4 regions of the Erwinia sp. SLM-02 genome follow, and region 2 is predicted to be linked to each of the others. Evidence: riboswitches for the same ligand, from Rfam matches in the RefSeq annotation. Region 2 holds a riboswitch; each other region holds the start of a gene.
The links. A riboswitch is a leader RNA that binds a small molecule or an ion and turns the genes downstream of it on or off. The one in region 2 is predicted to bind thiamine pyrophosphate.

Region 1 (4,577 bases), on a different contig from region 2:
TCGGCGCACCCCACGGCATCAGCACCTGGCAGCCCGCCTCCAGCAGCTTCTCGCCCAGCACCAGATCTTCGGTGGTGTAAGGAAACACCTGGAATCCCTCTTCGCAGAGGATACGCGCCGCTTCCACCAGCCCGAACGGGTCCGGCTGCAGCGTATCGGCATGGCCGATCACTTCCAGTTTGATCCAGCGGGTGTTGAACAGCTCGCGGGCCATATGCGCGGTGGTCACCGCCTCTTTCACCGTATGGCAGCCCGCCGTATTAGGCAGCACGCGCTTGTTCAGCCGGGTCAGCAGGTCGCGGAATGCGCCGCCCGCCCCGCCCTCACGACGCAGGCTGACGGTGATAATCTCAGTGCCGGAGGCTTCAATCGCCTGGCCCAGCACGTCCGGCGACGGATAGCCCGCCGTACCCAGCAGAAAGCGTGATTCAGGTGCGTAATCGTAAAAGTTCATCTCAACCCCCCTGCATTGGCGACAGCACTTCAATCTTGCTGCCTTCGTGAATTGGCGTGGCGTCATACAGGCCACGCGGCACGAAGTCACCGTTCAGCGCGCAGGCCACGCAGCTGCGATCGATCTGCTGCTCGTCCAGTAGCGCCGTCAGGGTAGCGGCCCGGGTTTCGGTCGCCTGACCGTTCAGTAAAATGTGCATCAGCGCGTCTCCTGCGACAGCTGTTGGATAAGATTTTGCGCCACGATCGGTGCCAGCAGAAAGCCGTGCCGGTACATGCCGTTGACGTGGAAGGTGCCGTCGCGGTAGCGGATATCCGGCAGGTTATTCGGGTAGGAAGGGCGCAGGCCGCTGCCGGTTTCAATCACCCGCGCTTCGGCCAGCGCCGGGTCGATGGTGTACGCCGCGCTCAGCAGCTCCATCAGCGCGCGGGCGCTGATGGAGCTGGCGTCGTTGCTTTCCACCATGGTGGCACCGAGCATAAAGCGCCCCTCGCTGCGCGGTACCAGGTAGCAGGGAAAGCGCGGGTGCAGCAGGCGGACCGGGCGCGAAAACTGCACCTCATCGCTGTGCAGGATCAGCATCTCCCCGCGCACGGCGCGCAGTTCCGGCAGCAGCGGCGCGGCATGAATGCCCCGGCAGTCAATGATTTTGCCCGTCGCTTTGCCGTGGTGGATCGCCACGCCCGCGGCCAGCAGCTTCTGCCGCAGCTCCTGCATCGCCTTACGCGGGTCGAGGTGCCCTTCGCTGGGGAAAAACAGCCCGCGTGCGAAGCGCCCGGCCAGGCGGTCCTCCACGCTGCCCGGATCCACCCACTCATGGCCCTGAGTCATTCTGGCAAAGCGGTTCAGCTCCATGCTGTCGCGGGGCGGCGCGATGACCAGCGTGCCCTGGCGCTCCACGCCGCTGACGTGCGCCTGCCACCAGTCGGCGGACCCCTGCCCCAGCCTGACAACGTCCTCGGGCGCACCTTCGCCTTCGCAGAAGGGCGCAAGCATCCCCCCCGCAAAATATGACGCAGGGCCGTGTTCTTCAGAGGTGATAATTTCCAGCTTTTCTCCGGCGTCGGCCAGCGCGGTCGCCACGCACAGCCCGGTCACGCCGGAACCCAGGACCGACCAGTGGCTCACGATGTCGCCCCGGCGGAATATTCAGGGAGAGTTGTTACAAACGTCATACCGGCCTCTCAGATAACTAAGAAGACCCGCGATAGTGAGAAGGGAGAGTATCGGCGTTCGGCGGCTGCGATCTGCCCGATAAGGCGTGCGGCGAGGCGGCACGTCAGGTCTTCCTACGCCAGTATCAACTGGGTCAGGTTCTAAGGGTCGCTGAGCCGCGATAAATCGCAATCAGCCTCTCAGTCTCTTCGGCGAGACTCCCCTGACAGAGACTTTTTTATTGCATCCTGAGCGCAACCGCAAGCGTTTAGATGGATTTATTTCGACGACCGTTTTCGCCGGATGAAAATAGTGTGCCGGATTCAGCATTTTGCAAAGCGCCGGGCAGGCAACACAATTGCCCGATGCTGAAGGATTTTTCAGCGCGCCTCTCCCACATCAGGTCTGAACGGATGGACACCATGACAAAACCGGCCATATCGCATATCGCGTTTCTCACTCCCGGCAACTACCCGGACAGCGCCCCGCTCCAGGGGCTGGAAGAGACCCTGCAGCTGTTTGAGCTGGGGGAATCGCTGGGCTACAACGGCGCCTGGGTGCGCCAGCGCCATCTGGAGCACGGCGTCTCCTCGGCGAGCACCTTTCTCGCCGCCGCCACGCAGCGCACCCGGCATATCGAGCTGGGCACCGCGGTGATCCAGATGGGCTATGAAAGCCCGTTCCGGCTGGCGGAAGATTTACTGACGGTGGACGTGCTGTCGCGCGGGCGGCTGAACGTCGGCCTCAGCGCCGGGCAGCCGAACCACCTGGAGCTGATCGGCCCGGCGCTGTTTTCCGGCGACTGGCGACAGGAGGATTTTTCCTACGAACGGGTCCGACGCCTGCGGGATAACCTCAGCGGCCGCTGGCTGGCGGATGAAAATACCCTGATCGCTTCGCCAGGCAATCAGCAGCGCCCGCGCCTGCATCCCGACTCGCCGGGCCTGGTTGACCGCCTGTGGTACGGCGGCGGCTCGCTGAAATCGGCGGTGTGGGCGGCGGCGAACGGCTTCAACATGCTGATCGGTAACCTCACATCCGGGGAAGAGACGAACAACTATTACGAGGCCCAGCAGGCGCAGATTGCCGTTTATCGCCAGAACTGGCGCAAAGAGGACGCACGCCGACCGCGCATCGCCGCAGGCCGGGTGATCGTGCCCACCGACAGTGCGGACAGCAATACGCGCCGCCGCTATGCGGAATTCGCCGCCGGCCGCTACGCGCGCACGCTCACCCCGCAGGGTCCGCGCCGCACGCTGTTCTCACAGGATATCGTGGGCAGCGCGGAGCAGATCCTGGAGCGCCTGGTTAACGACCCGATCCTGCGCGAAGTGGACGAACTGAGGCTGGAGCTTCCCTATGAATTTACCGCAGCCCAGTATCGCCAGATCCTCACCGACTTCGTCACGCTGATTGCCCCCGGGCTTGGCTGGCGCCGCCGCAAAAACCATCAGGAAAACACCGACATGGCTCTCTGAGCCATGATTCCCGTCACAGTTTCGCACGCACTGCTAGCAAAATGCGCGGCCGCATTGGAATGATGCAATCTCTTCACTATCATTAAAAATTATTTTCGTGATGACAGCAGTGAAGATCGACCAGTCAGAGAGATGAATCGTGATAGTCTGACGGGGTCAGCAGCCATCAACTCTTTAATGCGAATCCAAACCATGAGTGGGACCTTCAGTAACGATGATGTCAGACGCCTGGCTGCCCTTGAGATGCTCAAATCTGAAGATGCTATCCGCGATGATATTTTGCAAAAATTCACCCTGCTCACCAGTGATTTGCTGGCGATCCCGGGCTGCTTTGTCTCGGTTCTGGATAATGAAAATCAGTATATTAAAGCGGCCTGCTGTCTGGATGTCCCTCAAAGCTCGCTGCATGATGCTTTCTGCCGCCAGGCCGCGCGCCGCGATGAGCGACTGATCTGCAGCGACACGCTGCTCGACCCCCGGTTCAGCCAGAATCCTTTCACGCTGGGCGCGCCGTTTATCCGGTTCTACGCGGGTATACCCCTGCAAACGCGCGACGGCATTTCGGTAGGCACGCTGTGCATTACCCATACCCAGCCGCACACCTTTGATGAACACAAGTCGACGATGCTGGAACTGCTGGCAGGGCTGGTCAGCGGTTATCTTGATGCCTGGTATACCGCAGGCTACAAGGACGTGGTGACGCAGTTGCCCAACCGTCAGCGCCTGCTCAAGGATATCGGCCTGCTGCAGCGCGCCTCCAGCTTTGATCCGCTGACGCTGACGCTTATCGACTGTATTGATATGCCCCGCGCCTATGAAATCGCCCGGTCGATGGGAATGGATGCGGTTGAAACGCTGCTGAAAGCCCTGGCCGCAACGGTGCGTTCGCGGCTGCGGCTGAGCGAAGAGGATGTGCTGTATACCGTCGCCACCGGCCGCTTTGCCCTGTTAAGTAAAAAACAGAGCGCGGTCAGTGCGAAGGCGCTCAGCGATCGTCTGGAACACATTCGTGCTCAGGTGCTGGGCGATATCACCCTGGATGTGAAAATCTACGTCGGCGACGTAAGCTTTGTTCCCGCCACCTCGCAGGTGACGGAAGTGCTGCGCCAGGCGGTCAGTGCCCTGCATGAAGCGATCAGCCAGAAGCAGACGGCGATGGCCTACAACGCCGACAGCGACCACCGCCGGAATCTTAACTTTCAGCTGTTGAACGACCTGGCGCTGGCGCTACGCGGCAGTCAGGGGCTGTATCTGGTCTATCAGCCGCAGCTCTGCCTGCACACCGGCAGGCCGGTTGGACTGGAGGCGCTGCTGCGCTGGCAGCATCCCGTCGCCGGCAATATTTCCCCCGCCGAGTTTATTCCGCTGGCGGAGCATACCAGCCTGATGGATGAACTGACCGACTGGGTGATTGACCACGCTCTGATGCAGCTGAGCGCGTGGCGTGAAAAAGGGCTGAACCTGCCGGTGTCGGTGAATCTCAGCGTCAG
Region 2 (4,577 bases):
TCATGCCGAAGCCGAACCACAGCACCAGCAGCGGCGCGAGGGCAAACACCGGGATCGCCTGGCTGGTCAGCACCAGCGGCATCAGCCAGCGCTGCAGGCGCGGGGAAAACACCATGCTCAACGCCAGCAGTGCGCCGAGCAGCACGCCCAGCAGCAGGCCGCTGACCACTTCGGAAGCGGTGACCAGCGAGTGGTACGCCAGAAAACCCCGCCCCTCCCACAGCGCCTGCGCCACGGCGGCGGGCGTCGGCAGCAGAAACGCCGGAATATCGCTCAGCGTTGCCAGCCACCACAGCAGCACCAGGCCGATAAACACCGTCAGCCCGCGCCCCCATTTTGCCAGGCGGCCGTCCTGTTGATGGTTCATTCTGCGGCCCTCACCAGCTGTTGCAGCAGCTCGGCCTGGCTTTTCAACAGGTCGACATCATCCGGCGCGCGCGGCGGCAGGCCGCCGATATGATGACTGTCATCAATACCGGCCGGATGCGGCGAAAGCACCAGCAGCCGGTGGCTGAGGCGGCAGGCCTCCATCGGGTCATGGGTGATCAGCAGCACGGTGTGATCGGCCAGCAGCTCGGCGGCCAGGGTCTGGATGGTGGCGCGGGTGATGGCATCCAGCGCCGAAAACGGTTCATCCATCAGCACAATCGGCCGGCGCTCGTACAGCGTGCGGGCAATCGCCGCCCGCTGGCGCATGCCGCCGGAGAGCGCGGCGGGGCGATCGTCGCCGTGGCCGCTCAGCCCAACGCGCGCCAGCAGATGTTCCGCCCAGTCGCGGTCGGCTTTTTCCCCGCGCAGGCGAGGCCCGAGGGTGATGTTTTCCCGCACCGTCAGCCACGGATAAAGCAGATCCCGCTGGCCCATATAGGCAATGCGCCCCGGCACCGGCAGGCCGTCGCTGGCCGTGACCGTGCCGGAGGTAGCCTGCGCCAGCCCGGCGATAATCTTCAGCAGGCTGGTTTTACCCGCGCCGCTGGCCCCGAGCATGGCGACGAAGGTGCCGCCCTCAATGCTGAAGTTCAGCCGCTCGAAGATCACCCGGCTGCCGAAGCGCAGGGTCAGGTCGCGGATTTCGATGGCGGGGCGGGGATCCACGCCGTTCACCACGCGTTTACCGGTTTTTCGACGGCGTTCAGGCCCATCTGCCAGAAGGCGCCTTCCAGCCGGGTGGCGGTGGTAAAGATTTCGCTCAGCCGTTCAAAGCGGGCGTCGGCACCGCGCTGCTGGCCCACGCGGTCGAGCAGCTCAATCGCCGCTTTCACACCGTCCAGATAGCCCTGGTCGCTGTAGTTCTGCATCCATGAGGCGTAAGGATTATCCGCCATCACCGTGGCCGGATCGGCCAGCAGGCGCAGGCCAACTTCCGCATAGCCCGCCACGCAGGGCAGCAGGGCGGCCAGCAGTTCCAGCGCATCGCCAGAGTGGCCGATGTCCAGCACGTAGCGGGTGTAATTGATGGTTTCAGTGGCTTCCGGCTCGCGCGCCATCTGTTCTTCGTTCAGCCCCCAGCCGGCGCAGTAGCCGACGTGCAGCGGCAGTTCGGCGACGATGTTATTCAGCGATCCGGCGGCGGCGCGGATTTCCGGCAGGGTGTGGAATTTGGTGACCAGCAGGGCGTAGGCGCGGGCGAAGTGGACGAGGAACAGATAGTCCTGGGTCAGGTAGCGGCGGAAGGCGGCTTCCGGCAGCGTTCCGGCACCGAGCTGTTGCAGGAACGGGTGGGCAACGTAGTGTTCCCAGTGCTGTCCCGCATCCTGGCGCAGGCGACCAAACAGACCGAATTCGAACATTGAAGCAGGCATAAGATCTCCAAAATCGTGGTGGAGATCCGGGGTGCGGCGGCGGTGTGAAGAGGCAAATACCGATCTGTGTTTGCCAACCCGTCCCTTCGCTGGCATGACCCAGATCAGGTTCAAAGGGTTCGGCATTGCTGCCATCTCAGCCCGTTACAGGACACCCCTCGGAGGCGGTTGTTATACGATATTTATTTTTTGATTACAATCGATTGATTGGGGGTGGCGTTTCAGCCGACTGGCTGTTCGCCCGATCGGGCTGCTCAATAGAAGCTCCGTGTTCCAGCTGACTGGTTGCTCCCCCGCTCGGGCTGGTCCTCGCGCCGCTACGCAGTTCCCTCACTGCGTTCGTCAGCCGGTCGGACCGTCAGAGACGGACTTTCCTGATAGCACGGCGTATCAGCTGACTGGTTGTTCCCCCGCTCGGGCGGTCCTCGCGCCGCTGCGCGGTTCCCTCACTGCGTTCGTCAGCCGGTCGGACCGTCAGAGACGGACTTTCCTGATAGCACGGCGTATTAGCTGACTGGTTGTTCCCCCGCTCGGGCTGGTCCTCGCGCCGCTGCGCGGTTCCCTCACTGCGTTCGTCAGCCTGTCGGACCGCCAGAGACGGGCCTTCCATGGCCCGGCTCTGACTTTCACCCGCGTCCATGCGGGTGAATCCTGGCCTCCTCGCTCCGTTCAGCGCTGCGGATTGCCCGCTCGGGGGAGCAACCAGTCCGCTTTTTACTCAGGTGTTGTCTGTGGAGGAAACATGGCTTTCGTGCTTTATGCCACGCTGGCGGATGATTTGAACACTGGGGTTGTCAGGTTGCTTTTAGCGCCGGTTTATTTCTTAGGAGTCATATTCAGTGTGAATGTTTTTTGCTGGCATTCAGAGCAATTAAAGGGGGATTAACGTTTGCCGGCCGCTTAACAGAAACTCAGGGTTTCCACTGACTGGCGCCTTCTAACAGCCCGAACAATGCAAGAAAGAGGGGCGGCCTCGGTGGCTGGCGGGTAATCCGCAGCGCCGAGGTGGAGGCATTACGCCAGGAGAAGGTAGCAGGGATGCTGCCATCAGGCCGGGCTTGAACAGGGATGTTCAATCCCGGCCGATCCGTCGGCGAAATGCCGGAACCGAGGGAGCCGCATCGCGGCGCGAGGACCGGCCGCCAGCCACCGAGGCCGCCCCTTTTCCACTATCCCCATCGCGAAAAAAAAGCCGAACCAGCAACAACCGATTCGCCCATGGCTCGATTCTGACTCTCCCCCACGTCGTTTGGTTAACTCCTTGCTTCGTTCTGCACTAATGCTCGGCGGCATGGCGTGCCTTAACAAAATTTAATGCTGGGGCGGGTCATCGCCGGGGGAAATCCACCATCGATCCTTAACTGTTGCGGGTTGAGGTAGATACTCGCCTGTTCACCCCCTGGCGTGGATTATTAAGTTCTTTTCAGGTTGCCTGTTTTTACTTGTGGCCCTGAGCGGGCGGCGATCATACTGCGCGCAAATGCCCGATTCTGTAAGGAACCTCATCATGTCGCAGTCGCTTTATTCACGCTATGTTGCCGCCCGCGCGGACCACCCTCAGCTTTATGCCCGCGATCTGGCGGCGGTGCTGGAAACCAGCGAGGCTCAGCTTGCCGCTGCGCGCGTGGGCTACGATGCCCGCCGTCTGGTCGATGAGCCAAAAGCTCTGCTCGGCGCGCTGGCGTCAGTCGGTGAGCTGAAGGCGATTACGCGTAACGACTGGGCGGTGCACGAGCAGGTGGGTCACTACGTTAATCAGCAGCTGGACGGACACGCGGGGCTGATCCTCAATCCCGGCGGCATCGATTTACGCCTGTTCCTCAAGCAGTGGCACAGCGCGTTCGTGCTGGAGGAATCCTCCCCGCGCGGCGTGCGCCACAGCCTGCAGTTCTTCGATGCGCAGGGTGACGCTATCCACAAAGTCTACACCACCGAAAACAGCGATATGGCCGCGTGGCAGCAGTTGATAGCGCAGTTTGCCCGCGAGGAAAACCCGGAACTGACGGTTGTTGCCGCACAGAAGCAGGCGTTCGCCACGGAAGTGGACAGCGCGCGGCTGGAAGACGAGTGGCGCGGAATGACCGACGTGCATCAGTTTTATATGATCCTGCACCGCCATCGTCTTTCCCGCCAGCAGGCGTTTAACAGCGTCAGCGACGATCTGGCCCGCCGGGTCGATAATCAGGCCGTTGAAGCACTGCTCAACCGCGTGCAGCAGGACGGTAATCCGATCATGGTGTTTGTGGCGAACCGGGGCGCGGTGCAGATCTTTACCGGTCCACTGGCGCGCGTTGAGCCGATGCGCGGCTGGCTGAATATTTTTAATCCAGAGTTTACGCTGCACCTGCGCGACAGCGAGATTGCAGAGAGCTGGATCACCCGTAAACCGACGGTTGACGGCGTGGTGACCAGTCTGGAGCTGTACGCCGCCGACGGTACGCAGATTGCGCAGCTGTACGGCGAGCGTAAAGAAGGCCAGCCTGAGCAGGCGCTGTGGCGCGAGCAGTTAGCCGAGCTGGAAGAGTCAGAGGTAACAGTCTGATTTGAGTGTGTGTGAAATAAGGTCTTTTTGAGGCCATTTAGCCGCTATCGATGGACGATGGCGGCTTTTTTTTGCCTTGTTTTGTCGCGATGGAAATGGCGGGGAGGAGGCTCTCGGTTCCATCATTTCGCTGACGGACCGGCTCGTACACGTCAGCGACAAAATCCGCTACCGCGCATGCCAAGATGAAAATGTGAAGCATGAGCCGCGTTATAGTCTGGTCCCAGCGCATT
Region 3 (4,577 bases), on a different contig from region 2:
GCAGCCCGATGCGGCGGTTATTCTCGCTCTGCGTCAGCGTCTGCTGATCCAGCAAGTCCACGCCGCCAAACAGGGAAACCCGCGAGTTCAGCGCGTGGGAAAGGGTGGTGGAGGACAGCCGGTTATGGCCGCGCAGGAACGCATAGTCGCCGTTGTCATAGCCGAGTTTCTGATACTCCAGCGCCTGGCTTATCTGCCAGCGGGGAGAGAGCAGAGTGCTGTATTCCGCACGCACGCCGGGGCCGGAGGAGTAGCTTTCGGTGCCGTACCAACGCTGTTCATAGAACGGTAAAACGGCGAACTGCTGGCGGAAATCACGCCACTGATAGCCAGCGTAAACGCGCCCGGTGACGTCGTCAAAGCGGTGGTTGTTCCAGTAGCTTTTGCCATACACCGTGCCGAGGAAGCGCAGACCGTGCTGATTATACAGCGCCACGTCTTTTTGCAGCGCGCCGCTGAACTGCACGCCCTCACCGCGCTGCGGCAGGCTGTCTTTATTGCGGATAAACAGGCGATCGCCGATGCGTACGGTGTCCCCCGACGAGGCGTTATTCACGTTGCTGTCGTTAAGATAGCTGAGGCTGAAACTCCCCGTAAGCGGGCTGCCCTTGTGAATACGATCCAGGTACTGGGCGATAATCTGCTGAACATTCTCCGGCGGATTGCTGCTCAGCACCCGGCGGAACTGATATTCCGCGGCGTCGGTCTGCCGGTTTTCATACATCGCCCGCGCCAGTTCCAGCCGCACCGCAGCAAAATCGGGGTGGGCGCTGAGTATCGCGCGGTAGTGTTTTATCGCCCGATCGTACTGCCCCTCGCTGCGGGCCAGACCCGCGCGGGCAAAGTGAATCAGTATCTCGTCCGGCTGCGGGGACGCGGCGTAAACCGGTAAAATCGCGCGCACGATCGGCCACTGGCCTTCGTGGACGGCCTGGTCCAGCATCGCTCTGGCCAATTCAGGCTGAGCCGCAAGATCGCTGTTGTTGATGCGCTGCGTACGGCGGCTGTCGCCTGTGGTAGTCGGCTGCGCAAGCCGCTCCAAATGACTGGCGGCGGGAAGATACTGGGTTTCAGGTGGTGCGGCCAAAAGGGGGCTGACCGGGCACAATAATCCCAGCACAGCTAAAGCCCGGACTTTCATAGAAATTACCATCACAGGAAAACCGGCCAGGCGGGCTGGCCGGAAAGGGATTATTTTTTCGTCGCACCAAACGAGGTGTTCTTGGTGGCGTCGTTGAACTGCGCGATGCCACCCAGCTCTTCGGCTGCCGGACCGTTAAAGTGGCCGATAAAGGTGCCGTTCTCGCCGCCGGACTGGGCGTCACCGCTAAAGCCGCCGTTGCTGATTTTGCCCTGCATGGCGACCGCACTGCCGTAATCGGCACCGGCGGCGATGTTGCCGTTAATGGTTTTTGCCGCGAAATCGACGTTGAAGGTGGCGTCGCTGCGGGTGCTTTCGCGCATGCCGCTACCGGCATAGGTCGCCGTGCCCTGAGTCGGTACGTTGGCCGCCAGCGTGGCATCGCCGGTGTAGAACACGTCATGCGTGCCCTTTTCAAAATGCGTCCAGGTGCCGTAGGTGGTGTAGCTCATCGTGCCGCAGCACCAGGACGTGGCGGAAACCTGGGTGCCGTCGGTGCGGGTCAGCATCTGGGTGAATACGCCAGTCACGACGAGACCCGGTTGGCGCATGGTGTATTCACTGCCGTCCGGCGTGGTGTAGGTGTAGCCGGAAATTGTCCCGCCGGTGGCGTAGCTGGCTGCCGGTGAAGTGGGCAGCGTTGGGGTGGTGCCACCGTTATTCTCGCCGCCGCTGCCGTTGTCGGTTTCGCCCGGCGAGGTGGTGACCGGCGGTGCGCTGTCGTCGCCACCGCCACCGCCGCCTCCACCGCAGGCGGTGAGGGCAATAACAGAAAGTAACAAGGTCGTTTTAAAGTTGAACATTAATGAAAGCCCTTTGTTTGTAATAATCCATGTCTTTTTACGTCTTTTTGTATACATAAAGTTACACGGAAAAATTGGTCCTCCCATATAAATAATGCTTACCTGACAGCATTATGAGAATTATCCGAACCTGGCAACGCAATTAATTAAACAGGGAAGCGATAACTCACGAAAAGTGAAGGAGTTGATGAGGTTGAAGACAGAATCAAGGCAGGAATAATCTTATTCTCTGTTTAATAAAATAAACACATCCGTCACCAGAAATATATTATCCATAACCTTCCGGAATTAATTCCCCACCCTGTTTCATTCGCCAGCCGCAGAGAAACGTAACCTTGAGCCTCTTAAACCCGACAGTTTGTGACGAATTGTAATCACCTTGACACCCGGTCCACGCGCGCCCTAGACTGCGCCTTGTTCCAAGGGGTGCCCTGTCAGGGGGCTGAGATTCCACCGGTTTGATACGTTCAAACAGCGTGGTGACCCTCCGAACCTGATCCGGCTAATACCGGCGTAGGGATGCGGGACAATGGGTGCCCACACGCCCTTTTTCCATCTTTGTGCTTTGCAGCGGACAGATCTCGCTCTCCATGCGTTACCGGGGAGCCGTTGCACAATACCAGGATGGAAACGGACATGACCGAAGCGGCAATCATTTCAGCCTTACTGACCTTTCTGCAGCGCGACGATACCACCGACGCCGACTTCAACCGGCTGGCGCTGGATATCTTCAGCTATCAGTTTGAACACAATCTTTCCTATCGTCGCTTTGCCATCCAGCGAGGGCGCACCCCGCTGACGGTAAAAAGCTGGCAGAAAATCCCCGCCGTGCCGATCACCGCCTTCAAGGATCTGACGCTCAGCTGTCGCCCGGTGGAAGAAATCTCCACGGTGTTTATGACCAGCGGCACCACCGGCAGCGTGCGGGGCCGCAGCTACCATCCCACGCTGGAGGTGTGGAAACAGTCAATGCGCCTGAACTTCCGCCGCCGCTTTATGGCCGGAACGGAACGCATCCGCATGGGGATCCTGTTTCCGGATAACCGCGCGCTGCCCAACTCTTCGCTGGCGCACTATCTAACCCTGGCGGTGGCGGAATTTGGTACCGCGGACAGCGAGGTGCTGGTCAGCGCCGACAGCGGGCTGGAACTGCCGCGCCTGTTCGCCGCGCTGGAACATGCGGAAAGCACCGGCGAACCCTATGCGCTGCTGGGGGCCAGCTACAGCTTTGTCCACCTGCTGGATGAGATGCAGCGCCAGCAGCGCCGCTTCCGCCTGCCCGCAGGCAGCCGAATTCTGGATACCGGCGGGTTTAAAGGCCAGTCGCGGGAAATTCAGCCGGACGAATTCTATGATGCGCTGACGGACATGCTTGGCGTACCGCGCAGCCGCTGCATCAATATGTACGGCATGACCGAGCTGAGCAGCCAGTTCTACGACGACGGTAACGCCGTCTGCCCGCCGGTGAAATCCGGCCCGCACTGGATCCGTTCCCGCGTGGTTAATCCGCTGACCGGAGAGGATGTCCCGGAGGGGGAGATTGGCGTACTGGTGCATCACGATCTGGCGCATTTTAACTGCGCGGCCGCCATCCTGACCGAAGATGCGGGCGTGAGGGTGGCAGGCGGTTTCCGGCTGCTGGGCAGGGTGGCCGGGACGGATGCCCGGGGCTGTTCGCTGGCGATGGAGGATTTTCTCCGCGCGGCGCAGGTGACGCCGTGAGGGAGGTCGCCGGTTATCTGCCGGGCCTGGACGCCAGCGAGGTGCAGTGGCGCAGCCTGCACTTCAGCCGCGAGGGCGAACGCCTGGAAGTCTGCGTACCGGAGCTGACCGAAGCGCAGATTGAGGCGCTGTCCACGCACATCCGCCGCCATGCCCGCGACTACCTCAGCACGCTCAGCGTGGTGCAGATCGTGAGCATCATCGACCGGGCGGTGGCGAAGCTGCTGGACCGCAGCCATCCGCTGCGTATCCGTGCCGAACGGCTGCTGCCGGTGGTCACCGGCTATGACACGGAGACGATCCGCCTCGGACTGACCGGCTACCTGAAAACCTTTCGCCAGCCGCAGCTGAAGCGGTTTCTGGCCGAGGATTTTGCCGCTCCGCAAATGCTCGACGATTTCCAGCCACGGCCGAAAGGCGGCTTTGCCCGCGCGTACGGCCCGTCGCTGCTGCTGCATATCTGGGCCGGAAATGTTCCGGGCCTGCCGCTGTGGAGCCTGATCGGCGGCCTGCTGGTCAAGGCCGGAACCCTCGGCAAGCTGCCGGGCAGCGAGCCGCTGATGGCCGGCTGGTTCGCGCAGCTGCTGGCGGAAGTCGACCCGAAACTCGGCGACTGTCTGGCGGTGGTCTGGTGGAAGGGCGGCGAAACGGCCACCGAAAACGCCTGGCTGCGGCAGGCGGATACCGTGCTCGCCTACGGCAGTAACCCGACCCTGGCGGCCATCCGGCAGCGGCTGCCGGTCACCACGCGATTCTTGCCCCACGGCCACAAAATCAGCTTCGGGCTGGTTTCACGCTCGGCGCTGGACAGCCGTAAAGGCCCGGATCTGGCCCGCCGCGCGGCTTTTGACGTGATGCGCTACGACCAGGCAGGCTGCTATTCCCCGCAGATGCTGTTCGTGGAGCGCGGC
Region 4 (4,577 bases), on a different contig from region 2:
AACGACACGGTGGCGCATTCAGCCTGAAACAGCACCTCGCCTCTTATTTCTTCGCCTGTAGCTGATTATTTTTCACGGCACCGCCGTCAACAGGAACCAGCGAAGGCGTACGTTCACCGGACGAGCCGTTTGAAACCTTTCCTTTTTTATCCTTTATTTCAGAGGTTTCTTCAACCCAGTGGGAATTACCAATAAATACGCCGCCTTTCTCAATTGAGAACTCACTAGCATAAACATCGCCTTCTATTCTTCCTCGCGACATTATCACTACAGTTTTAGCGTAGCAGCATCCTTTCAGCAGACCGTTTACGATCAGTTTGAACGAAGTAACTTTGCCAACCACACGACCTTCTTTACCGATCTGCGTGATTTTTTTACTGGTTATATCCCCTTCCACTTCGCCACTGATAGTAATGTTATTTTCATTAGTTATTTCACCCCGCAGCATTGTTCCCGGTGAAATAGTTGTTTCCTTTATATTGTTACTTTCAGCAAAGGGATCAATGTTAATATTTTCACACGCTGCACTGGCCGGCGAAGCCAACTTTTCCGATGCCTGAACTTCTTCTTTCTTACTGAAATTAAACATATTTATAACCACTCTGTGAACGCGTAGATATGACGACAGACGAAACAGGATGAGGCATCCCATACCGCTAAGGAAAATTAGCATTGATAGCCTGTGCGACAGCAAAAAAGCAATAATACTGCCGATCCAGAGAACCCAGATCCCCCAAAGATAATATTGTGTTTTAGTTTCAAACATACCGACGTCCAACCTACATATGGATCACCCTGATGGATTTTTACCCGCCGAACAGTCAACGCCTGCACAGGAATAAGTCACGTTGCGTTCAAAGGATTTAATAATATATATCAGGAAATGGCACTTTAAGCTTAAAAAAAGCCATCTCTGGTGTCATGAATTAAAAGCGACAGGCGGAGGTAATTGAAAACTATTCCATGTTGCGTGCTTAAAATCTTCCACGATGTGAATCATATTAGAATTTAACGGGGAGATAAACCTAAAGGTCATTATATCTGTACTGAATTAAACACCCTGGCCTCACACAGCAGCGGGCCAGGGTAAACACGAAACCAGACTATTGATCGCCAATCATCCGCAAACTTTATTCTGACTCTGCACGGCACAGCGCGACGGTATCTTCAATTAAACGCCGGGCAATAGTGCCTGCAGGCGGCAGCAGCGGTAAGGCATCGTAGCGATACCAGCCCGCATCCAGCAGCTCTTTGGGGTCGATGTTAATTTCCCCCGAATCATAGTCGGCCATAAAGGCCATCATCAGCGACTGCGGGAACGGCCACGGCTGTGAGGAAACGTAACGCAGGTTTTTCACCTTAATAGACGCTTCTTCCATGACTTCACGCGCAACGGTCTGCTCAAGGGTTTCACCGACTTCAGCAAAACCAGCCAGCACGGTATAGATACCGTTACGGTGGCGGGTGTGCTGCGCCAGCAAAATCTCATCCCCGCGGCGGATGGCGACAATGATACAGGGAGCGATTTGCGGATAGTAGCGCTGGCGGCAGTGGCTGCACAGGCATGCCCATTCGGTTTTACTGTGATGCATCTCATGCCCACAGTAACCACACCAGCGATGTGAGCGGTAAAACTCCGCCAGCTGGATACCCCGACCGACCAGCTGAAACAACCCGGTTTCCTGACCAAGCAGCTGGCGCAGCGATCCGATTTCCTGTGCCCGGCTTTGACAGATCAACCAGACCGTTTCCCCCTGCCATTCACCGATGGGCGATCCTTTTGATCCCGTCAGTCCGAGCGATTCGGCAGATCCTCGCGGAATTTCGCCTTTTGGTAACCAAATTTTATGTTCGTGGCTGACAACCCACCAGCCAGTGTCTACGCTTGATATTTGACGTTCCATAACTTGCTTATCATCCTCAGCTCAAAGACTGGTTTGAGGTCAGGCATTAAAAATAATACTCACGGAGATGAACATGCTTAACCAGTTAGAAAATCTGGCCGCACGCGTTGGCGGCTGCAGTGAACTGGTCGATTTCTGTTTGCTCTCCCGCAAGCAGCTGCTGATTGCCTATTACCAAATGGCCGGTTTAAAGCCTAACAAGGAATCGCAGGCGGCGCTCGATGAAAATGCGCTGGATAATTTCTGTCAGAGCCTGGTGGATTATCTCTCAACCGGTCACTTCACCGCCTATGAACGTTTTATCAAAGAGCTTGAAGGCACCCAACAGCTGGCGCAGGCGGCGTTGATTTATCCCTCTTTACGCGCCAATACCGACCACATTATGCATATTTACGATACGTATCTGGAAAAGGCTATTGAAACGGATAACTCCGTCGATTTCCAGAGAACGCTTTCGCTGGTTGGCGAGGTACTGGCTGAACGCTTTGTGCTGGAAGATAAATTCATCAAGCTGGCTTTAGAAAAAGTGGCTGAAAATCAGAGGACTGAAGATGAGGCGCCCCTTGCCCCTTCCGCCTGATGCGTTATCAGATTGTGAATTGCTTGTAGTTTCCAAATAGCCCCTTTATGCTGAAGGGGCTATTTAGTTTGAGCAAAAAACATTTTGCTTTGACTGAAAACTGATTTTCTGGCGTTCAGGCCAGAATATCGGGCAGCATTTCTTGTCGGAGTGCCCCACGGGGCTGAGACCGTTAATTCGGGATCCGCGGAACCTGTTCAGGTTAACACCTGCGAAGGGAACAAGAGTAAAATCGTCTGTGATGATGCGAAATAAAATGTTTCACATCGTTCAAATTACTCCCGCCTCCAGGCAAGCAACTTTCCCTAATAATTCAGGAATTTGCTATGTCTACCGTTGAAAAACTTCTCGTTGAGAAAAAAACAAACCGCCGCGAACAGCGCGCTGAAGCTCAGCAGTTTATTGATTCCCTGCAGGGTACGGCATTCCCCAATTCAAAACGTATTTATCTGACCGGATCCCGGGACGATATCCGCGTTCCGATGCGTGAAATTCAGCTCAGTCCCACCGTCGTTGGGGGCAGTAAAGATGACCCAACGCTGGAAGAGAATGAACCGGTCCCGGTGTATGACACGGCTGGCCCCTACGGCGATCCGGCCGCCACTATCGACGTGCATCGCGGCATTGAAAAACTGCGCAGCGCCTGGATTAATCAGCGCGCCGATACGGAAGAAATGACCGAACTCAGCTCGGTCTATACCCAGCAGCGACTGGCCGATGAAGGACTGGATCATCTGCGCTTCGACAATCTCCCGCGCCCGCGCCGCGCACTGGCTGGCCGCTGTGTCACCCAGATGCATTACGCACGCCTTGGCGTGATCACCCCGGAAATGGAATATATCGCCATCCGCGAGAATATGGGCCGCGAACGCATCCGGGGTGAAATCCTGCTGCAACAGCATCCGGGCAACGGTTTTGGTGCCAGCCTGCCGGAAAATATCAGCGCGGAGTTTGTGCGCCAGGAAGTCGCCGCCGGGCGGGCGATCATTCCGGCTAATATTAACCATCCGGAATCCGAACCGATGATCATTGGGCGTAACTTCCTGGTGAAAATCAACGCCAATATCGGCAACTCCGCTGTCAGTTCTTCGATTGAGGAGGAGGTTGAAAAGCTGGTGTGGTCAGCACGCTGGGGCGCGGATACGGTGATGGATCTTTCCACCGGTCGCTATATCCATGAAACACGCGAATGGATCCTGCGCAACAGCCCGGTCCCGATCGGCACCGTACCGATCTACCAGGCGCTGGAGAAGGTCAACGGGGTGGCGGAAGATCTTAACTGGGAAATTTTCCGCGATACGCTACTGGAGCAGGCCGAACAGGGCGTTGACTATTTCACCATTCACGCCGGTGTGCTGTTGCGGTACGTGCCAATGACGGCAAAACGATTGACCGGGATTGTTTCACGTGGGGGATCGATCATGGCCAAATGGTGCCTGTCGCACCATAAAGAGAGCTTCCTCTACCTGCATTTCCGGGAAATCTGTGAAATTTGCGCCGCCTATGACGTATCCCTCTCACTGGGTGACGGCCTGCGCCCGGGATCGATTCAGGATGCCAATGACGAAGCACAGTTTTCCGAGCTGCATACGCTGGGAGAACTGACCAAAATTGCCTGGGAGTACGATGTGCAGGTGATGATTGAGGGGCCGGGCCACGTACCAATGCAGATGATCCGCCGTAATATGACCGAGCAGCTGGAGCACTGCCATGAAGCACCGTTTTATACGCTCGGCCCGCTGACCACCGATATCGCGCCAGGCTACGACCACTTTACGTCGGGAATTGGGGCCGCAATGATCGGCTGGTTTGGCTGCGCGATGCTGTGCTATGTAACGCCGAAAGAGCACCTTGGCTTACCCAACAAAGAAGATGTTAAACAGGGTCTGATTACCTATAAAATTGCTGCGCACGCTGCCGATCTCGCCAAAGGCCATCCGGGTGCGCAGATCCGTGATAATGCGATGTCGAAGGCGCGCTTCGAGTTTCGCTGGGAAGATCAGTTCAACCTTGCCCTCGATCCGCATACAGCCCGCGCCTATCATGATGAAACCCTGCCGCAGGAATCCGGTAAGGTGGCGCACTTCTGCTCA

Region 1: it holds a riboswitch for thiamine pyrophosphate, as region 2 does, so the genes downstream of both, PGH32_RS21555 (FAD-dependent oxidoreductase) here and tenA (thiaminase II) in region 2, are expected to answer to the same signal.
Region 3: it holds a riboswitch for thiamine pyrophosphate, as region 2 does, so the genes downstream of both, PGH32_RS22275 (LuxE/PaaK family acyltransferase) here and tenA (thiaminase II) in region 2, are expected to answer to the same signal.
Region 4: it holds a riboswitch for thiamine pyrophosphate, as region 2 does, so the genes downstream of both, thiC (phosphomethylpyrimidine synthase ThiC) here and tenA (thiaminase II) in region 2, are expected to answer to the same signal.

What each region holds. Positions count from the first base shown of each region.
Region 1 is NZ_JAQISN010000005.1:84,096-88,672, forward strand. It holds gene PGH32_RS21545 (thiazole synthase) at 1-454, opposite strand, end outside; gene thiS (sulfur carrier protein ThiS) at 456-653, opposite strand; gene PGH32_RS21555 (FAD-dependent oxidoreductase) at 653-1,582, opposite strand; TPP riboswitch at 1,724-1,844, opposite strand; gene PGH32_RS21560 (LLM class flavin-dependent oxidoreductase) at 2,032-3,087, shown strand; gene PGH32_RS21565 (sensor domain-containing diguanylate cyclase) at 3,280-4,577, shown strand, end outside.
Region 2 is NZ_JAQISN010000001.1:1,166,151-1,170,727, forward strand. It holds gene PGH32_RS05415 (ABC transporter permease) at 1-367, opposite strand, end outside; gene PGH32_RS05420 (ABC transporter ATP-binding protein) at 364-1,095, opposite strand; gene tenA (thiaminase II) at 1,101-1,802, opposite strand; TPP riboswitch at 1,867-1,971, opposite strand; gene PGH32_RS05430 (hemin-degrading factor) at 3,310-4,344, shown strand; gene PGH32_RS05435 (extensin-like domain-containing protein) at 4,497-4,577, opposite strand, start outside.
Region 3 is NZ_JAQISN010000005.1:239,365-243,941, forward strand. It holds gene PGH32_RS22265 (porin family protein) at 1-1,087, opposite strand, end outside; gene PGH32_RS22270 (Slam-dependent surface lipoprotein) at 1,192-1,944, opposite strand; TPP riboswitch at 2,357-2,481, shown strand; gene PGH32_RS22275 (LuxE/PaaK family acyltransferase) at 2,581-3,666, shown strand; gene PGH32_RS22280 (acyl-CoA reductase) at 3,663-4,577, shown strand, end outside.
Region 4 is NZ_JAQISN010000008.1:16,612-21,188, reverse strand. It holds gene PGH32_RS24170 (bactofilin family protein) at 44-766, opposite strand; gene nudC (NAD(+) diphosphatase) at 1,131-1,904, opposite strand; gene rsd (sigma D regulator) at 1,978-2,484, shown strand; TPP riboswitch at 2,621-2,721, shown strand; gene thiC (phosphomethylpyrimidine synthase ThiC) at 2,811-4,577, shown strand, end outside.